3 regions of the Streptomyces pseudoechinosporeus genome follow, and region 3 is predicted to be linked to each of the others. Evidence: riboswitches for the same ligand, from Rfam matches in the RefSeq annotation. Region 3 holds a riboswitch; each other region holds the start of a gene.
What was found. A riboswitch is a leader RNA that binds a small molecule or an ion and turns the genes downstream of it on or off. The one in region 3 is predicted to bind cobalamin.

Region 1 (6,772 bases), on a different contig from region 3:
TCACGGTCATGGGCTTCCTGGCCTCGCGCTGGCGCAGAGCCGAGAACGAGAACAGCCTCGACGAATGGGGCCTGGGCGGGCGGTCGTTCGGCACCTGGGTCACCTGGTTCCTGCTCGGCGGCGACCTCTACACGGCGTACACCTTCGTGGCGGTCCCGGCGGCGATCTACGCGGCGGGCGCGGCCGGCTTCTTCGCCGTGCCCTACACGATCCTCATCTACCCCCTGATCTTCACCTTCCTGCCGCGGCTCTGGTCGGTGTCGCACAAGCACGGCTACGTGACGACCTCGGACTTCGTACGCGGACGGTTCGGCTCGAAGAGCCTGTCGCTGGCGGTGGCCGTGACCGGCATCCTCGCCACGATGCCGTACATCGCGCTCCAACTGGTCGGCATCCAGGCGGTCCTTGACGTGATGGGCGTCGGCGGCGGCGAGAACACGAACTGGTTCATCAAGGACCTGCCGCTGCTCATCGCCTTCGGCGTGCTGGCCGCGTACACGTACTCGTCGGGACTTCGCGCCCCCGCGCTGATCGCGTTCGTGAAGGACACCCTGATCTACATCGTGATCGCGGTGGCCATCATCTACATCCCGATCAAGCTGGGCGGGTTCGACGAGATCTTCGCCGCGGCGGACAAGAAGTACACGGAGGCCGGCGCGGGCGGACTGATCCCGGCTCCGGCGGGCCAATGGACGTACGCCACCCTGGCATTCGGCTCGGCGCTGGCGCTCTTCATGTACCCCCACTCGATCACGGCGACGCTGTCCTCGCGCAGCCGCGAGGTGATCCGCCGCAACACGACGATCCTGCCGCTGTACTCCCTCATGCTCGGCATGCTGGCGCTGCTCGGCTTCATGGCCATCGCGGCCGGAGTCACCGTCGACAACGGCCAGTTGGCGATCCCGCAGCTGTTCGAGAACATGTTCCCCGACTGGTTCGCGGGCGTGGCCTTCGCGGCGATCGGCATCGGTGCCCTCGTCCCCGCGGCCATCATGTCCATCGCGGCGGCGAACCTCTTCACCCGCAACATCTACAAGGACTTCATCAAGCCCGATGCGACTCCGGCCCAGGAGACCAAGGTCTCCAAGCTGGTCTCGCTGCTGGTGAAGGTGGGCGCGCTGGCCTTCGTCCTGACCATGGACAAGACGGTCGCGATCAACTTCCAGCTCCTGGGCGGCATCTGGATCCTGCAGACCTTCCCGGCCCTGGTCGGCGGCCTGTTCACCCGATGGTTCCACCGCTGGGCACTGCTCGCGGGCTGGGCGGTCGGCATGGTGTACGGGACGGTGGCCGCGTACGGGGTCGCCTCGCCGACCCAGAAGCACTTCGGCGGCTCCAACGCGGAGATTCCGGGGCTCGGGGAGATGGGCTACATCGGTCTGACGGCGTTCGTGCTGAACGTGGTGGTGACGGTGGTGCTGACCTTCGTGCTGAAGGCGGCGAAGGCGCCGGACGGCATCGACGAGACGTCTCCGGGGGACTACACGGCGGACGCGGGGGATGAGGGAGTGCAGGTGGAGCTGCCTCCGGCTACGGCTGGGGCCGGGCACTAGGCGCCGGGGCCGCCAGGGGGAGTTCGCCACCCCCTGGCGGCCCAGCTGGTCACGGCTACGCTGGCCGCTGTGACCCTTCGCTCACCGATCGTCCTCGACAGTGACCCCGGCATCGACGACGCCCTGGCTCTGCAGTACCTGCTCGGTACAGGGCTGTGGGACCTGAAGGCCTACACCTCCGTGGGCGGCAACCTCCCCGCCGAGCAGACCTACCTCAACGCCCGGGCCCTGGCCCGAGCAATGCGCATCGACGCCGACATACCGGTCCACCGGGGCGCGGGCCGCCCCCTGACCCGCCTCCCGTACACGTCCGCGTCCGCCTTCCACGGCAAGGCGGGCCTCGGCAACGAGACACTGCCCGACTCCACGGCCGCCCACCTGCCGGAATCCTCCGCGCAGGCCCTGCTCCGGCTCTCCCGCGAGTACGAGGGAGAGCTCACCGTGTGCGCCACGGGCCCGCTCACCAACGTGGCGATCGCGCTCCTGGAGGACCCGGCGTTCGCCCACCGCGTCAAGAAGTTCGTGTTCATGGGCGGTGCCGCGCAGGTGCCCGGGAACATCACGCCGGTCGCCGAGTTCAACATCTGGGCCGACCCGGACGCCGCCGAGGTGGTCGTCTCCTCCGGGATCCCGTTCACGATGGTCGACTTGGACGCCTCGCACCGCTGCCTGCTCGGTTCCGCCGACCTGGCCGTCCTGGAGGCGGCGGGCACGGGCACGGCGCTCGCCGTCCGGCTGCTACGGGTGTACATGGACGCGTACCGCCGCCACGGCGGGGGCGACGCCTGCCCGTTGCACGATCCGCTCGCGGTGGGGGTGTGCGCGGACGAGTCGTTCATCACCGCCGCGGAGGGCGCCGTCATCGTCGAGTCCGCGAGCGAACTGACCCGCGGCAAGACCGTGTTCATCCCCTCGTCCGCACAGCGCGTCTACTACGCCGACTCCCCTGTCCTCACGGCCCGTACGGCCCTCACGGGCCGCGTGGCCCTGGGGCCGGGGCCTCGCGACTTCGTGAAGGACTTCGTGGCGACGGTGCCGCAGTGGCCGGGGGTGGGCTGAGATCCCCGTACTGAGATCCAGTACGGGGGAAAACCACAGGCCGTTGTCGTACCCCTGATGCACACTGCACCACATGGACATCTTGAACCCTCCCCCAGCTGAAGCAGGGGGATTTCTGGCTCAGGAAGCCCCACAGACCAGCGGCCTGAAAGGTCTTACTCCCTCAACACCAGCCGGGACGGAACCTGCCCGGTTTGTTGAGCAAAGCTCGGCAGTGCCGTCTTGGTTCTCGATCGGCACGGTGTGCGCGCTTGGCTCTCGCAACGCACGACAGGCAGGCTACCCGATCGCGTGGCGGTCTTTCGCCCTGGAGGCGAAACCCCGTCCCCTGCCCTACTCCGCAGGAGTTCGATTCCTCCCCCGCCTGAAGGCGGGGCATCCTCGAAGGAGACCAGGTGATCAGGCGGGCAACCCCGGAGGAGTACGAGACCCTCGGCGAGATCACCGCACAGGCCTATCTCGGGGACGGCCTGCTCGACTTCGGAGAGAGCGACGAGTACCTGGGCGAGCTGCGGGACGTCGCCAAGCGGGCCGCCGCGGCCGAGGTGCTGGTCGCCGTCGAGCACGACCGCGTGCTGGGCGGCGTGACCTTCGTACCGTCCGGCGGACCGATGGCCGACATCGCGGAACCCGGTGAGGCCGAGATACGGATGCTCGCCGTCGCCCCGGAGGCCCGTGGCCGGGGTGTCGGAGAGGCGCTCGTACGCGCCTGCGTCGACCGCGCACGGCCCACCGAAGGCTGCGTACGCATCGTCCTGTCGACCCAGCGCACCATGCACTCAGCCCACCGCATCTACGAACGCGTTGGCTTCACCCGCACTCCGGAACGCGACTGGAACCCGATCCCGCACCTCGACGACATCACTCTGCTCACCTATGAGCTGACACTCTGACACCCTCCAAAGCCGACGCTCGACACAACATGTGGTGTGCGCTTCCCAAGCCCAACACAAGATGTATGCTCATGCTCGCTGTCGCCGCAGGGGAATCCGGTGCGAATCCGGAACTGTCCCGCAACGGTGTACTTGTGCATGTCTGTCCCTGGGATGGGCCGTGCGCGAGCGTCAGTCCGAGGACCTGCCGACAGCGTGCCCAGGCCAATCCGGTCCGGGCGACCATGACGTCCGGGCCTCGCGGAGTGGGCCGGTGGACGCGGCGTCCCGCTGTCGCAGAGCGCGTACGCCCGTGTGCCCCGAACCCCCTCTCCCCGCAGGCCCCTTACCGAGTGAGGGAGAGCCCCACGTGACCATCGCGCCAGCCGATCCGGTTTCAGCAGCCCTGGAGACCGGCAGTCCCGGAACTGCGCTGTTGCGGACCCTGACCGACCTCACCGCCGACCTCCCCGACACCGACCCCGGCCGGGTCGCCGCCGCCGCGTTGCGCGGCCGGTCCGCGCACGCGGACGAGGCGGAGTTGCGCGAGCTGGCCACCGAGGCGGCGGCCGGCCTCATCTCCGAGGATCCCGCCTACTCGCGGCTGGCCGCCCGCCTGTTGACCATCGGCATCCGCGCCGAGGCCGCCTCGCAAGGCGTCACGTCCTTCACCGAGTCCGTCTCGGTGGGGCACCGGGAAGGGCTCATCGCCGACCGGACCGCCGAGTTCGTACGCATCCACGCCGAGCGGCTCGACTCGCTCATCGCCCCCCAAGCCGACGACCGTTTCGGCTACTTCGGACTGCGTACGCTCCACAGCCGGTACCTCCTCCGGCACCCGATCACCCGCAAGGTCATCGAGACGCCCCAGCACTTCATGTTGCGCGTCGCCTCTGGGCTCGCCGAGGACGACAGCACCCGTTCCGTCGACGAAGTCGCCGCGCTCTACCGCCTGATGAGCCGCCTCGACTACCTGCCCTCCTCCCCCACCCTCTTCAACTCCGGTACACGGCACCCCCAGATGTCGTCCTGCTACCTCCTCGACTCCCCGAAGGACGAGCTGGACTCCATCTACGAGCGCTACCACCAGGTCGCCCGGCTCTCGAAGCACGCGGGCGGCATCGGCATCGCGTACTCCCGGATCCGTTCCCGCGGTGCGCTGATCCGCGGCACGAACGGGCACTCCAACGGCATCGTCCCGTTCCTCAAAACCCTGGACGCCTCGGTCGCCGCCGTGAACCAGGGCGGCCGGCGCAAGGGTGCCGCAGCCGTCTACCTGGAGACCTGGCACTCCGACATCGAGGAGTTCCTGGAGCTGCGCGACAACACCGGTGAGGACGCCCGGCGTACGCACAACCTGAACCTCGCGCACTGGATCCCGGACGAGTTCATGCGCCGGGTCGACGAGGACGGCCTGTGGTCCCTCTTCTCCCCCTCCGACGTGCCCGAACTGATCGACCTGTGGGGCGAGGAGTTCGACGCCGCGTACCGCAAGGCGGAGGCTGACGGCCTCGCCAGGAAGACCATCCCGGCCCGCGATCTGTACGGCCGCATGATGCGCACCCTCGCGCAGACCGGCAACGGCTGGATGACCTTCAAGGACACCGCCAACCGCACCGCCAACCAGACCGCCCTGCCCGGCCACACGGTCCACTCCTCCAACCTCTGCACGGAGATCCTGGAGGTGACGGACGACGGGGAGACGGCGGTCTGCAATCTGGGGTCCGTGAATCTGGGTGCCTTTGTCGACATGACGACCGGCGATCTCGACTGGGAACGGCTCGACGCCACCGTCCGTACCGCCGTCACCTTCCTCGACCGCGTCGTCGACATCAACTTCTACCCGACCGAGCAGGCGGGTAGGTCGAATGCGCGCTGGCGCCCTGTCGGTCTGGGCGCGATGGGTCTCCAGGACGTGTTCTTCAAGTTGCGGCTTCCCTTCGACTCCCCGGAGGCCAAGGCCCTCTCCACCCGCATCGCCGAGCGCATCATGCTCGCCGCGTACGAGGCCTCCGCCGACCTCGCCGAGCGCAGCGGCCCGCTCCCGGCCTGGGAGAAGACCCGTACGGCCCGGGGGGTGCTGCACCCCGACCACTTCCCGGGCGTCCGCCTGACCTGGCCCGAGCGCTGGGCGGCCTTGCGCGAGCGCATCGCCACCACCGGCATGCGCAACTCGCTCCTGCTCGCCATCGCGCCCACCGCCACGATCGCCTCCATCGCAGGCGTCTACGAGTGCATCGAGCCGCAGGTCTCCAACCTCTTCAAGCGCGAGACCCTGTCGGGCGAGTTCCTCCAGGTCAACTCGTACCTGGTGAACGAGCTGAAGGAGCTGGGCGTCTGGGACGCCCGCACCCGCGAGGCGCTGCGCGAGGCGAACGGTTCGGTGCAGGACTTCGCCTGGATCCCCGAGGACGTACGACGGCTCTACCGCACGGCGTGGGAGATCCCGCAGCGCGGGCTGATCGACATGGCCGCGGCCCGCACCCCGTTCCTGGACCAGTCCCAGTCCGTGAACCTCTTCATGGAGACGCCGACCATCGGCAAGCTCTCCTCGATGTACGCGTACGCCTGGAAGTCGGGCCTGAAGACGACGTACTACCTGCGCTCGCGCCCGGCGACCCGCATCGCCCGCGCGGCCGGTTCCTCCTCGGCCGCCGCCCCCGTCCCCGTACAGCAAGCCGCCGACCCCGACGCGGTCGCCTGCTCCCTGGAAAACCCCGAGTCCTGCGAGGCCTGCCAGTAATCATGAGTGACAAGAACCTGCTCGACCCGGGCTTCGAGCTGACCCTCCGCCCCATGCGCTACCCCGACTTCTACGAGCGCTACCGGGACGCGATCAAGAACACCTGGACCGTGGAGGAAGTGGACCTCCACTCGGATGTGACAGATCTCGCGAAACTGTCACCCGGCGAGCAGCACCTCATCGGCCGGCTCGTCGCATTCTTCGCGACCGGCGACTCGATCGTCGCCAACAACCTGGTGCTCACCCTCTACAAGCACATCAACTCCCCCGAGGCAAGGCTCTACTTGAGCCGTCAGCTCTTCGAGGAGGCCGTGCACGTCCAGTTCTATCTGACGCTCCTGGACACCTACCTCCCCGACCCGGAGGACCGCGCCGCCGCATTCGACGCGGTCGAGAACATCCCGTCCATCCGCGAGAAGGCCGAGTTCTGCTTCAAGTGGATGGACTCGGTGGAGAAGATCGACCGGCTGGAGAGCAAAGCCGACCGCCGCCGATTCCTCCTCAATCTCATCTGCTTCGCCGCGTGCATCGAGGGCCTGTTCTTC
Region 2 (6,772 bases), on a different contig from region 3:
CTCCAGCCCGCTGGCCATGCCCTCGGGCTTCGCCGAGATCAGCGAGCTGCTGCAGCCGGAGCTGCGCCGCCGCGGCGCGCTCGCCCCTGCCTACCCCGGCGCCACGCTGCGCGAGAACCTGGCGGTGTGAGATGACCGCAGGGACGAGCGAGCGACGCCAATGGCTCGCCCTCGGCAGCCTGTGCGCGGGGTTCTTCATGCTCCTGCTGGACAGCACGATCACCTCGGTCGCGCTGCCCGCGCTGATCGCCGGGCTGCACACCACCGAGACCCTCGCGATCTGGGTCAACAGCGGCTACCTCATCGCCTACGCCGTGCCCCTGATCGTCGCCGGACGGCTGGGCGACCGCTACGGCCACCGGCGCGTCCACCTCGTCGGACTCGCGGCCTTCACCCTCGGGTCGCTGCTGTGTGCGCTGGCTCCCACCATCACGGCACTCATCGCATGGCGGGTGGTCCAGGGCATCGGTGCCGCGCTGATGACACCGCAATGCCTCACCATCATCAAGGCGCTGTTCCAGCCGCCGCGCCTCGCCGTCGCGCTCGGCACCTGGGGCGCGGTCGGTGGAGCCGCGGTGGCCGTCGGGCCGCTGGCCGGCGGCCTGCTCGTCGCCGCCGGCGGCTGGCCCGCAGTGTTCTGGGTCAACGTCCCGGTCGGCATCGCCGCGATGGTCGCCGTGGCCGCGTTCGTACCCGCCCTCCCCCGCCAGAAGGCCGGCATCCCGGTGTGGGCGATCTGCGCGAACGCGACCGGCGTCGGCGCCCTCGTCCTCGGCATCCAGGGCACGGACGCCGCGAGCGCGTACGTGCTGGACGTCCCCCGGTGGCTGCTCGCCGCCGTAGGCGTGCTGGTCGTCGTGGGCGTCGTATGGCTGCAACGCCTGGACGGACAGCGGGCGTTGGTGCCGATCGCGTTGCTGCAGAGCCGCGGGTTCGTCACCGCGTCCTGGGCTGCCGCCGCGGCGGCCTTCAGCGCCGGCTCGGCCATGATCCCCCTGATGCTCTATCTCCAGCAGGAGCGCGGGCTCGATCCCGGCGCGGCGGCCCTCACCCTCGTACCGATGGGCGTGCTGTGCCTGCTCGGAGCGCCCGTCTCAGCCCGGCTGAACAACGGCATCGGGCCCCGTGCGGTCGCCGTCATCGGCTCCCTCGCGCTCGTCCTGTCCATCGGGGCATCGGCGGTGCTCGTCGCGACGGACGCGCCGATCTCCGTGCTGACCGCCGCCTTCGCGGTGTACGGAGTGGCCAACTCGTTCGTCTGGTCGCCCCTCTCGATCGCGGCGGTGACCGCGGTCGCTCCGGACGAGGTCGGGGCGGCGTCCGGCACGTTCAACGCCATGAAGCAACTCGGTGCCGTGCTCGGCAGCGCGGCCTGTGCCGTTCTACTGGCCGGATTCGGCTACGCGGCCACCCTCGGCGGACTCGCCGCCGTCGGACTGCTCTGCGTCCTGGCGTCCGTGTTCCTCCGAGTCGACCGTCCCGGGGCCGGATCTCCCGCGGCGTCCGCCGCCGCGCCCCAACTACCCACAGGAGTCACCTGATGAAGGCTGTCGCCGTCGTCGGAAACCCCAAGGCCGGCTCGCGCACCCGCGATGCCGCCGAACGCCTCGCCGCGGCCCTCGGGCTCGACTGCGAGGTCGTGGAAGTCGTCGAACTCGGGGTCGGCCTGCTCGGCTGGGGCGACCCGGACGTCACCGCGACCGTCGAGCGGGTGCGGTCCGCCGACATCGTGATCGCGGCATCGCCCACCTACAAGGGCACGTACACGGGCCTGCTCAAGGTCTTCCTCGACCAGTTCCCCACGGCGACCGGCCTCGCGGGCCAGGTGGCACTGCCCCTCATGCTCGGTGCGGGCCCCGCGCACGCACTCGCCCCCGAACTCACCCTCAAACCAGTGCTCGTCGAACTCGGTGCGACCTGCCCCGCGCAGGGTCTCTACCAGCTCGACTCCACCTACACGACGGATGACTCACTCGCCCGCTGGGCCGAGCGGTGGAGTCGGATCGTGCTCGACGCCGCGAAGACGAGGACCGCACGATGACGGCCGTGGAAGGGACGGCAATGGAAGGCTTCACCTCGGATCCCGACGAGATGAAGAGGGCATTCTCCGGATTCCCCTCAGGAGTCGCAGCGCTCTCGGCGCGCATCAACGGCGACCCGACGGTCATGATCGTTTCGTCGTTCGCCGTCGGTGTCTCCTACAACCCGCCCATGGTCTCCTTCGCCGCCCAGCACAGCTCGACGACCTGGCCGGTGCTGTCTCGCGCGCAGACGATCGGGATCTCCGTCCTGGGCGAGGGCCACAGCGACAAGGCCCGGCAACTCGCCTCCCGCAGCAAGGCGGGCCGTTTCGCCGGCCTCGGCACGGTGGAAGCGGCATCCGGCGCGATGTTCCTCGAAGGCGCGCCGGTCTGGCTGGAGTGCACCGTCGAGCACAGCTATCCGGCCGGCGATCACGACATCATCGTGCTGCGCGTGCTCGCCATGATGTCCGACGACGACCGCAATCCGCTTGTCTGGCACCGCCAGACCCTCAAGATGCTGGGCAGCTGACAGGGCTAACGCCGTACCCGCGGCATCCCCAGACCGATCCACGAGATGATCTCGCGCTGGATCTCGTTGTTCCCGCCGCCGAAGGTGAAGATCACGGCCGAGCGGTAGCCGCGCTCCAGCTCGCCGTGGAGCACCGCGCCCGCCGAGCCCTCCTTGAGGACGCCCGCCGCCGCGACGATCTCCATGAGCCAGGCGTACGCGTCCCGGCGCGCCTCGGAGCCGTACACCTTCACGGCGGAGGCGTCCTGCGGGGTGAGGGTGCCCTCCTGGACGGCGTTCACCATCTGCCAGTTGAGGAGCTTCATCGCGTCGAGCTTGGTGTGGGTCTGGGCGAGGCGGCGGCGTACCCAGGGGAGGTCGACGACGCGGCGGCCGTCGGCGAGCTTGGTCTCCATCGCCCAGCGCTGTACGTCGTGCAGGGCGCGGATGGCCATGGTGCCGTGCGCGGCGAGTGTGACGCGCTCGTGGTTGAGCTGGTTGGTGATCAGCCGCCAGCCCTTGTTCTCCTCGCCGACGCGGCGGGAGACGGGGACGCGGATGTTCTCGTAATAGCTCGCGGTGGTGTCGTGCGAGGCGAGGGTGTTGATGAGGGTGCAGGAGTAGCCGGGGTCGGAGGTCGGCACGAGGAGCATGGTGATGCCCTTGTGCGGTGGGGCGTCGGGGTCGGTACGGACGGCCAGCCACACCCAGTCGGCGGTGTCGCCGTTGGTCGTCCAGATCTTCTGGCCGTTGACGATGTACTCGTCACCGTCCCGTACGGCCCTGGTCTTGAGCGCGGCCAGGTCCGTGCCCGCGTCGGGCTCGCTGTAGCCGATCGCGAAGTCGATCTCGCCGGAGAGGATCTTCGGCAGGAAGTACGCCTTCTGCTCCTCGGTGCCGAACTGCATGATCGTCGGCCCGACCGTGTTCAGCGCCATCAGCGGCAGGGGTACGCCAGCCTGGGCGGCCTCGTCGAAGAAGATGAACTGCTCCATCGGGCTCAGCCCGCGCCCGCCGTACTCCTCCGGCCAGCCCACCCCGAGCCAGCCGTCGGAGCCGAGCCGGCGGATGGTCTCGCGGTAGAACCGCTTCTGCGCCGCCGGGTCTGCGTACCGGGCGTGGACGTTCTCCGGCACCAACTCGGTGAAGTAGGCGCGCAGTTCGGTGCGCAACTCCTGCTGCTCCGGCGTGTATTCGAGATGCACGGCGCCTCCTGGCTCCCACGGGGCTCCCACTGGCCTGCTGCTCCGGCCGCCCGGTCCTGACGGCGCACACCGTAGAACGTGTTGCAGAAATTGGGAACACGCAGGAGTGGGTGACACGTGGGTGGCGCAAGGAAAGGCCCCCGGTTGTCCGGGGGCCCATCTCTTGGCTCAACTGCTCAGTGTGGTACGGGAGTTGCCTGTGTGGCGCTCCCCCGCTGGGCGGCAGCCGTACGCGGAGCCAGCACGCGCTCCGCGAGGTACCCGAAGACCAGGCCGTACGCGGTCCACAAGGTCACCTGGATGGCGAGGGCGGCCAGCCGGTACTGCCACAGCAGGGTGCCGGGGAAGCCTTCCGGGACGTCGTTGAAGGACGGCAGGAGCGCGTAGGCCAGGCCGACGACGAGGATGAAGAAGGCTCCCGCGGAGAGGGTGGCGTTCCAGTTGCCCAGGCGTGGTGCGAGGCGCTTGCCGAGGATCACCGTGCCGACGGTCAGCAGCACGCTGAGTACGACCATCAGGAAGTACAGCGTGGTCCGCTGGTTGAGGGTGTCGGGGTTGCCGACGGCGGGTGGGTTGGCGGGGTACTTGAGGAACGGGACGACGTAGACCGCGAGCAGGCCCGCGGTCGACAGCATCAGCGCGCTCGCGCGCGGTCCGAAGCGACCGATCCTGCCGAGTGCGAAGCAGTACGCGAGGGCGGCGATGCCACCGAACGCGACGCCGTAGATGAGGACGCCGGTGCTCAGGCCGGCGGTGGACTGCATGGTGCGGCTGACGAGTTCCTCGCCGCCGTGCTCGTGGGCGTGGGCCTCCTCGAAGGCGATGGCCTCGTCGACGCGTGGTTCGCCGAGGAAGTAGGCGACGACCAGGGCGAGCAGACCCGCGGCGAGTCCCGCGAGCATGCCGCGCACCAGGAGGTTTCTGACGGTTGCTGAGTCCATGTGCTCGTACGCTTCCTCGTCGCCGTCAGTGGCAGGGGAAGCCGAGGAGGTGGCGGGCGTCGTGCACCCACTCGTGCACGCCTTCACCGGAGACCACGGAGGTGGCGCCCTGCTCGGCGCCGACGAAGTAGAGCAGGACCAGCATCAGGATGCCGAAGAAGACCGCCCAGGGGACGATCGCGCCGATCGGCAGCTTGGCCGGCACGGCGGCCGGTGCGGCGGGGTTGGTCACGGTCGGCTGAGCGACGGACTGGGCCATGGCAGAACCTCCTGGGGAACTCGCGTCCCATCTCGGTGGTGCACAGGACGACGGCCACGGGTCTGACTTGCCCGGACTGCACCGCCCCTGGTGGGAGGCGGTCGCTACGGGCTTACAGTGGCGCGACCGTGCCGGATTCTCACCGGCTTCCGTCGAACCGTCGTCAATATCGACGTGACCGTACCGCGAAGCGGGGAGGCGGCCAAGGGCGCACGGGGTGCCGGAGAGTGCGCCGTTGCCCTGGTCACGCGCCAATTCCCGGTATGGGCAAGGGGGTTGATCAGGTGTTGAGCGTGAAAGTGGGCCGATGACCAGCCGAGTGATGTTGATCTCACCAGCGATCAGTGCCGCGTTGCGGGAGGCGCGTTTCGACGACGGATGCCCCCTCGACGCCGCCGGGCTGCGGCTCGCGGAGGCGGCCGCGGGTTCGCTGCCCGCTCCGGACCAGGCCCTGGTCTCCCCCGGCGTGCGCTGCCGCGAGACGGCCGGCGCGCTCGGTCTCGACGCCGCGGACGAGCCCGAGTTGGCGGGACTGGACGTGGGCCGCTGGCGCGGCGCGAGCCTGGCCCAGGTGAGCGCCGAGGAGCCGGAGGCGGTCGCGCGCTGGCTGGCGGATCCGTCCTGCGCCCCGCACGGCGGCGAGTCCGTACGCGAGTTGTGCGACCGGGTCGCCAAGTGGCTCGATTCGGCAGGGCAGTTCTCGGGCCGGACCCTCGCCGTCGTGGAGCCGGAGATCGTACGGGCCGTGGTGGTACGGGCGCTCAGTGCTCCCGAGCCGGCGTTCTGGCGGATCGACGTACCACCGCTGACCGCGACGGAGCTCAGCGGGCGGGCCGGACGCTGGAACGTACGGGTGGGTCGGGTGCTCGGGGACTGACGGGCTGAGGCTTGGGCGGCTGCTCGCCACCTCAGGGCGGCCGACATCCCGGCAGGACCGTCACCCCAGCAGGCCCGTCACCTCAGCAGGGCGAGGAACTCCGTGCAGGCGCGCGCACAGTCCCGGCATGCCAGCGCGCCCTCCTCGGCGCCGGGGTTCCGGTCGAAGACGTGCGCGGTCTCCAGGCAAACGCCGCGGCACCACTCGACCTGGGCACGCGTCGCCGCCTCGTCCTGCCAGGTCTGTTCGGCCAGCACGCGGCAGGTCGCGTCGCAGACCTCCGCGCACATGATGCTCTTGCGCCGCAACTCCTGCTGATCTTCGGGACCGTCGAGATCGGCGAGACTCGCGCGCAGCGCACACACCCGCGCGCACTCGGTACACGCCTGCGCACAGGCGAACCGGTCCTCGAGGAAACGGACGAGTTCCTGCTGATCTGTCGCTGACACGCTGTACGGGTAGCCGGACGCCGTCACGCCAAACCCGGTGACGTCACACGGTGGCCGGTGGCGTCACATGCGGGCGGGCGGTTCAGCGGCCGGCGGTCTCCCGTGTGGCCGGTTGCCTGACCAGGTTCACGGCGACGGCCATGACGATGACGGAGGTCAGGGCGATACCGGCGCCGACGTAGAGCGGTGCGGTGTAGCCGAGGCCCGCGCTGATGGCCAGGCCTCCGAGCCAGGCGCCGAGGGCGTTGCCGATGTTGGACGCGGAGACGTTGGCGCTGGCGGCCAGTGCCGCTCCGTGGGCGAAGTCGGTGACGCGGGTGATCATGCCGGGCACGCTGGCGAACCCGAACACCCCCATCAGGAACACCAGGATCACCGACGCCGTGGCGCTGCCCGCCAACAGCCCGAACATGGCCAGGGTGATGGTGAGTCCGAGCAGGGCGAGGACCAGGGCGCGGTCACGGTCGCGGTCGGCGGCCCGCCCGCCGATCACGTTCCCGACGACCAGG
Region 3 (6,772 bases):
CGATCTCCAAGGGTCTGGTCAACGAAGAGGGCATACAACCCGAGGTGATCTTCGCCGCGCTCGTCGGCGCCATCCTCTGGAACCTGCTGACCTGGCTCGTCGGCCTGCCGTCCAGTTCCTCGCACGCCCTCATGGGCGGCCTGATCGGCGCCACCATCGCCTCGGCCGGCGTCGGCGCGGTGCACGGCGACGTCCTCGTCACCAAGGTGCTGATCCCCGCGATCGCCGCCCCGCTGGTCGCGGGCCTCGCCGCGATGCTCGCCTCCCGGCTGACGTACAAGCTCGGCAGGAACGCGAACGGCGAAGCCGCCAAGAAGGGCTACCGCACGGGTCAGATCGCCTCCGCAGGACTCGTCTCACTGGCTCACGGCACCAACGACGCGCAGAAGACCATGGGCATCATCACTCTCGCCCTGGTCGCCGGCGGCGCCGTCGCCCCCGACTCGGACCCGCCGGTCTGGGTCATCCTCTCCGCCGGTCTCGCGATCGCGCTCGGCACGTACCTGGGCGGCTGGCGCATCATCCGCACGATGGGCAAGGGCCTGACCGACCTCCAGCCGCAGCAGGGCTTCGCCGCCCAGACCAGCGCGGCCACCGTCATCCTGGCCTCCTCGCACCTCGGCTTCTCCCTGTCCACCACGCACTCGGTCTCCGGCTCGGTGATGGGCGCGGGTCTCGGCCGCAAGGGCGGTGTGGTCCGCTGGTCCACCGCCACCCGGATGTTCGTCGCCTGGGGCCTGACGCTGCCGGCCGCGGCTCTGGTCGCCGCGATCGCGGAGTACGTGACCTCCTTCGGTATCTGGGGCACCGCGTTCGTCGCCGTCTTCCTGGTCGCGTCCAGCGCCGCGATCTGGGTGGTCTCCCGCCGCCAGGTGATCGACCACACGAACGTCAACGAGGTCGAGGAGCCCGCCGACGTGGTGACCACGGCCATCACCGCCGTCACCCCGCCCCCGACGGGCACCGTCGAAGAGCCGGACACCGAGCCCGCCCGTACCGCCACGGTCTAAGGAACGAACAGCATGAAGATCGATTGGGCAGCCCTCGGCTCCGTCTTCGGAGTCAGCCTCATCGTCACCGTCGCCCTCGTGGGCCTCTTCACCCTCGGCATCGCCGGCCTCTCCAAGCGCGAGTCGGCGTCCGCCCACGGCAACTCCGCGACCCTCGCGACGACCGGCGCGTACGCCTGCTTCACGGCATGCACGGCGGCGGTGGCGTACGGCATCTACCTGATCGTGGCCTGACGTCCCGCAACCCACCCGCCTGTGTGGGCCTTCGCACACTCTCCCTTCGCAGGTCAGCGGCAAGTTGACGGCTGCTGATGGGCGTGGTGGACTGCCCGAGCCAAGTACGGCGGCAGAAGAGGAAGCCGGTGTGAGTCCGGCGCGGTCCCGCCACTGTCACCGGGGAAGCAAGTCCCGGGAGCCAGGAACTCTCGCCGTCGGTCTCGTCGAACCAGGGCGCGGACACCCTGAGTGAGGACATATCGCCATGTGCGGCTGCCTGTTGCGGTTCAGTTTGCCGAGTACGAGGGTTTCGAGGGCCCCAAGGGTTCTGCCTGACGTAGCGACAGGCTGACCCCATGCGTGCCGATCGCGTTTTCGCGTACGGCGCCGCCGCCGGCCTCCTCGGTGACCAACTCCTCGGCGATCCACGCCGTGGGCATCCGGTCGCCGCGTTCGGGCGGGCCGCGGGCGCCGTGGAACGGGTGTTGTGGCGGGACCACCGCGGGTGGGGCGCGCTGCACACCGCCGTGTGCGCCGGCGGTGCCGTATCTCTTGCGGCCCTCGCCGCCACTTCCGTACGTACGTCCCGTACCGCCTCCATAGCGCTGACCGCCGCCGCCACCTGGGCCGTGGTCGGCGGGACTTCGCTCGGCCGCGAGGCCCGTGCTATCGGCGAGGCACTCGCCGCAGGAGACATCGAGACGGCCCGGGAACGGCTGCCGCACCTGTGCGGACGGGACCCCCAGGCGCTGGACGCCGACGGGATCGCCCGGGCCGTCGTCGAGTCCGTCGCCGAGAACACCTCCGACGCGGTGGTCGGCGCGCTGGTGTGGGGCGCCGCGGCAGGTGTGCCCGGGCTCGTCGGCTTCCGGGCCGTCAACACGCTGGATGCCATGGTCGGGCACAAGTCGCCCAAGTACCGGCGGTACGGCTGGGCTTCGGCACGGCTCGACGACGTGGCGGGGTGGCCGGGCGCCCGCCTGACCGCCGTGCTCGCGACCGTCGCGGGCAGCGATCCACGCGGGGCCGTACGCGCCTGGCGCGCTGACGCCGAACGGCACCCGAGCCCCAACGCCGGGCCCGTCGAGGCCTCGTTCGCGGGGGCGTTGGGAGTACGGCTGGGCGGAACGCTGTCGTACGGGGGGCGAGTTGAGCACCGGCCGGTACTCAACGGCGAGGGGCGGGCCGTGCGGGTCGACGACATCGAGCAGGCTGTGCGGCTCTCGCGGCGCGTGAGCCGGCTCGCACTCGGTGCGACCGTCGCCGGGCGGCTCGTCATGAGACGGCTCCTCACCGGTCGGCTCATCGCAAAGGGACGTACGTCATGAGTGGCGGCGGGCTGCTCGTCGCCGGAACCACCTCCGACGCCGGCAAGAGCGTCATCACCGCCGGGATCTGCCGGTGGCTGGTGCGCCAAGGGGTGAAAGTCGCCCCCTTCAAGGCGCAGAACATGTCCCTCAATTCGTTCGTCACACGCGAGGGCGCCGAGATCGGGCGCGCACAGGCCATGCAGGCACAGGCCGCACGCGTCGAGCCGACAGCGCTCATGAACCCCGTACTGCTGAAGCCGGGAAGTGACAGGAGCAGTCAGGTCGTCCTCATGGGCAAGCCCGTGGGCGAGTTGAGCGCGCGCGGCTACCACGGTGGCAGGCAGGAGAAGCTTCTCGGGACCGTGCTGGAGTGTCTGGCCGAGTTGCGGGGCACGTATGACGCGGTGATCTGCGAGGGGGCGGGCAGTCCCGCCGAGATCAATCTGCGGCGGACCGACATCGTGAACATGGGGATCGCCAGGAATGCCCGGCTCCCTGTGCTGGTGGTCGGTGACATCGACCGTGGCGGGGTCTTCGCGTCGTTCTTCGGGACGGTCGCTCTGCTGTCGCAGGAGGATCAGGCACTTGTCGCCGGGTTCCTGGTCAACAAGTTCCGCGGCGATGTGTCGCTGTTGGAGCCGGGGCTGGACATGCTCCACAACCTCACCGGTCGCTCCACATACGGCGTACTCCCCTTCCAGCATGGCCTCGGCATCGACGAGGAGGACGGGCTGCGCGTGTCACTGCGGGGCGCGGTGCGCGAGTCCGTGGTCGCTCCGCCCGTCGGGGAGGACGTCCTACGGGTTGCCGTCTGCGCGATCCCCCTGATGTCCAACTTCACCGACGTGGACGCTCTGGCCGCCGAACCCGGCGTCGTGGTGCGGTTCGTGGACCGCCCCGAGGAGTTGACCGACGCCGACCTCGTGGTGATCCCGGGGACCCGCGGGACGGTGCGCGCCCTGGAGTGGCTGCGGGAGCGCGGCCTCGCGGATGCGCTGATGCGCAGAGCCGCTGAGGGGCGGCCCGTCCTCGGCATCTGCGGCGGCTTCCAGGTGCTCGGCAAGCACATCGAGGACGAGGTCGAGTCACGCGCGGGTCATGTCGACGGACTCGGACTCCTCCCCGTACGCGTCCGGTTCGAGCGCGAGAAGACCCTCACCCGGCCCGTCGGCGAGGCGCTCGGCGAGCACGTCGAGGGGTACGAGATCCATCACGGCGTCGCCGAAGTCACCGGCGGAGCCCCCTTCTTGGACGGCTGCCGGGTCGGCGAGGTCTGGGGGACGCACTGGCACGGCTCGCTGGAGTCGGACGGTTTCCGGCGGGCCTTCCTGCGCGAGGTGGCGGTCGCCGCGGGCCGCCGTTTCGTACCGGCCGCCGACACCTCGTTCGCCGCGCTGCGCGAGGAACAGCTGGACCGGCTCGGCGATCTGATCGAGAACCACGCGGACACGGACGCGCTGTGGCGGCTCATCGAGTCGGGCGCGCCGTCAGGACTGCCCTTCATTCCACCGGGAGCGCCCGCATGAGCACAGTGCTGTTGTTGTCGACCGCCGATACGGATCTGCTGGCGGCCCGGGCCGCTTCCGGCGCCTCGTACCGGATCGGCAATCCGACCCGGGTGGATGTGGCGGAGGACCTTCCCGCGCTGCTCGAGGGCGCGGACATCGCCGTCGTACGCCTGCTGGGTGGCAAACGCGCCTGGGAGGACGGGCTCGCGGCGTTGAAGGCGTCCGGGATCCCGACGGTTCTGCTCGGCGGAGAGGCCGTCCCCGACGCGGAGTTGATGGCCGAGTCATCGGTGCCGGCCGGTGTCGTGGCGGAGGCGCTGCGGTACCTCGTCGAGGGTGGCCCCGGGAACCTCGCCGAGCTGGCCCGCTTCCTCTCCGACACCGTGCTGCTCACGGGAGAGGGCTTCGAAGAACCACGGAAGATGGCCGAGTACGGCGTCCACGGCGAGCGTCCGTACGCCGACGGCCGCCCCACCATCGGCGTGCTCTTCTACCGGGCCCACGAACTGTCCGGCAACACCGCCTTCGTGGACACCCTGTGCGACGCGATCGAGGCACGCGGCGCCAACGCCCTTCCCGTGTACTGCGGTTCGCTGCGCGGCGCCGACGAGGGCCTGTACGAGATCCTCGGGCGAGCCGACGCGCTGGTCGCCACGGTGCTCGCGGCGGGAGGCACGCACGCCTCGCAGGCCTCGGCGGGCGGTGACGAGGAGGCCTGGGACATCGGGGCGCTGGCCGATCTCAACATCCCTGTGCTGCAAGGGCTTTGCCTCACATCGTCGAAGCAGGCATGGGATGACTCCGATGCCGCCCTCTCCCCCATGGACGCGGCGATGCAGGTCGCGATCCCGGAGTTCGACGGTCGGATCGTCACGGTCCCGTTCTCCTTCAAGGAGCAAGGCCCTGACGACGTTCCGGTGTACGTCGCCGATCCGGAGCGGGCCGGGCGGGTGGCCGGAATCGCCGTACGGCACGCGCAGTTGAAGCACAAGCCGAACGACGAGAAAAAGCTCGCCCTCGTCTTCACCGCCTACCCGACGAAGCACTCGCGGGTCGGGAACGCGGTGGGCCTGGACACACCCGCATCGGCGGTACGGGTGCTGGATGCCTTGCGGGACGCCGGGTACGGGGTGAGCGGATACCCGGACAACGGCGACGAGTTGATCCACCGGCTCATCGCGGCCGGCGGTCACGACGTCGAGTGGTTGACGGAGGATCAGCTGGCCGCCGCGCCGGCGCGCGTACCGCTCGCCGACTACCAGGCGTGGTTCGACAAGCTCGACCCCGCGCTGCGGGAGGGGATGCTGGAGGCGTGGGGTGAGCCGCCGGGGTCGTTGTACGTCGACGGGGACGACATCGTGCTGGCCTCCCTCCAGTTCGGGAACGTCGTCGTGATGATCCAGCCGCCGCGCGGCTTCGGCGAGAACCCGATCGCGATCTACCACGACCCGGACATGCCGCCGTCGCACCACTACATGGCGGCGTACCGGTGGCTGGAAAACAGCTTCGGCGCCGACGCGATCGTGCACATGGGCAAGCACGGCACGATGGAATGGCTGCCGGGCAAGGGACTCGGTCTGAGCGGTGGTTGCGCACCGGACGCGGTGCTCGGCGACCTGCCGCTGATCTACCCCTTCATCGTCAACGACCCCGGCGAGGGCACCCAGGCCAAGCGCCGCGGTCACGCCACGGTCGTCGACCACCTGGTACCGCCGATGGCGCGAGCGGACACGTACGGGGATCTGGCGAAGCTGGAGCAGCTCCTCGACGAGTACGCGCTCGTGTCCGACTTGGACCCGACGAAGGCGCCCGCGGTGCGCGCGCAGATCTGGACGCTGGTCAAAGCGGCCGAGCTGCATCACGACCTGCATGTGGACGATCAGCCGGACGACGACGCATTCGACGAATTCGTCATGCACATCGACGGCTATCTGTGCGAGATCAAGGACGTGCAGATCCGGGACGGGCTGCACATCCTGGGCGGCGGTCCGGAGGGCGAACCGCGCGTCAATCTCGTACTCGCCGTGCTGCGGGCCTCACAGGTGTGGGGCGGCGCCGCGAACGCGCTGCCGGGCCTACGCGCCTCGTTCGCGTCTCATTTCGGCCTGATCGAGAAGGAGTTGCTCGCCGAGCCGGGCGCGCCGATGAAGGTGCCGGTCGAGCTGACGGACCTCGTCGAGGGTCCGTCCCGCACGGCTTCGGACGCGATCGACCTCCTGGAGATCCTGTGCCGCCGAGTCGCGGAGGGCATGGAGGAGCGCGGGTGGGACGTCACGGCCGTCCCCGCTCTCGTACGCGAGGTCGTCGGCTCCGAACTCCCCGACGCCGTGGCGGTGTTGGAGTTCGCGTGCCGTGAGGTCGTGCCGCGTCTCGCCCGTACGACGGACGAGATCGACCACATCCTCCGGGCCCTGGACGGCGGTTACGTCCCGGCTGGGCCGTCGGGTTCGCCCACGCGCGGGCTCGTGAACGTCCTGCCGACCGGCCGCAACTTCTACTCGGTCGACCCCAAGGCCATTCCTTCCAGGCTGAGTTGGGAGGTCGGGCAGTCGCTCGCGGACTCGCTCGTGCAGCGGTATCTGGCCGACACCGGTGAGTACCCGAAGTCGGTCGGCCTGACGGTCTGGGGTACGTCCGCGATGCGCACGCAGGGCGATGACATCGCGGAGATCCTGGCGCTGCTGGGGTGTCGGCCGGTGTGGGACGACGCGTCGCGGCGGGTGACGGG

Region 1: it holds a riboswitch for cobalamin, as region 3 does, so the genes downstream of both, ACYVO6_RS43405 (ribonucleoside-diphosphate reductase subunit alpha) here and ACYVO6_RS11715 (cobalamin biosynthesis protein) in region 3, are expected to answer to the same signal.
Region 2: it holds a riboswitch for cobalamin, as region 3 does, so the genes downstream of both, ACYVO6_RS18675 (CbtB domain-containing protein) here and ACYVO6_RS11715 (cobalamin biosynthesis protein) in region 3, are expected to answer to the same signal.

What each region holds. Positions count from the first base shown of each region.
Region 1 is NZ_BAAGPS010000078.1:78,977-85,748, forward strand. Features, by position in the region: gene mctP (monocarboxylate uptake permease MctP) at 1-1,553, shown strand, start outside; gene ACYVO6_RS43395 (nucleoside hydrolase) at 1,623-2,612, shown strand; gene ACYVO6_RS43400 (GNAT family N-acetyltransferase) at 3,008-3,505, shown strand; cobalamin riboswitch at 3,571-3,711, shown strand; gene ACYVO6_RS43405 (ribonucleoside-diphosphate reductase subunit alpha) at 3,855-6,227, shown strand; gene ACYVO6_RS43410 (ribonucleotide-diphosphate reductase subunit beta) at 6,230-6,772, shown strand, end outside.
Region 2 is NZ_BAAGPS010000012.1:227,915-234,686, forward strand. Features, by position in the region: gene ACYVO6_RS18645 (NtaA/DmoA family FMN-dependent monooxygenase) at 1-130, shown strand, start outside; gene ACYVO6_RS18650 (MFS transporter) at 132-1,541, shown strand; gene ACYVO6_RS18655 (NAD(P)H-dependent oxidoreductase) at 1,541-2,041, shown strand; gene ACYVO6_RS18660 (flavin reductase family protein) at 2,038-2,553, shown strand; gene ACYVO6_RS18665 (acyl-CoA dehydrogenase family protein) at 2,559-3,737, opposite strand; gene ACYVO6_RS18670 (CbtA family protein) at 3,914-4,678, opposite strand; gene ACYVO6_RS18675 (CbtB domain-containing protein) at 4,704-4,937, opposite strand; cobalamin riboswitch at 4,974-5,134, opposite strand; gene ACYVO6_RS18680 (histidine phosphatase family protein) at 5,245-5,814, shown strand; gene ACYVO6_RS18685 (ferredoxin) at 5,892-6,263, opposite strand; partial or broken gene ACYVO6_RS18690 (MFS transporter) at 6,346-6,772, opposite strand, start outside.
Region 3 is NZ_BAAGPS010000009.1:37,009-43,780, forward strand. Features, by position in the region: gene ACYVO6_RS11705 (inorganic phosphate transporter) at 1-1,010, shown strand, start outside; gene ACYVO6_RS11710 (hypothetical protein) at 1,023-1,244, shown strand; cobalamin riboswitch at 1,315-1,457, shown strand; gene ACYVO6_RS11715 (cobalamin biosynthesis protein) at 1,583-2,554, shown strand; gene ACYVO6_RS11720 (cobyric acid synthase) at 2,551-4,062, shown strand; gene cobN (cobaltochelatase subunit CobN) at 4,059-6,772, shown strand, end outside.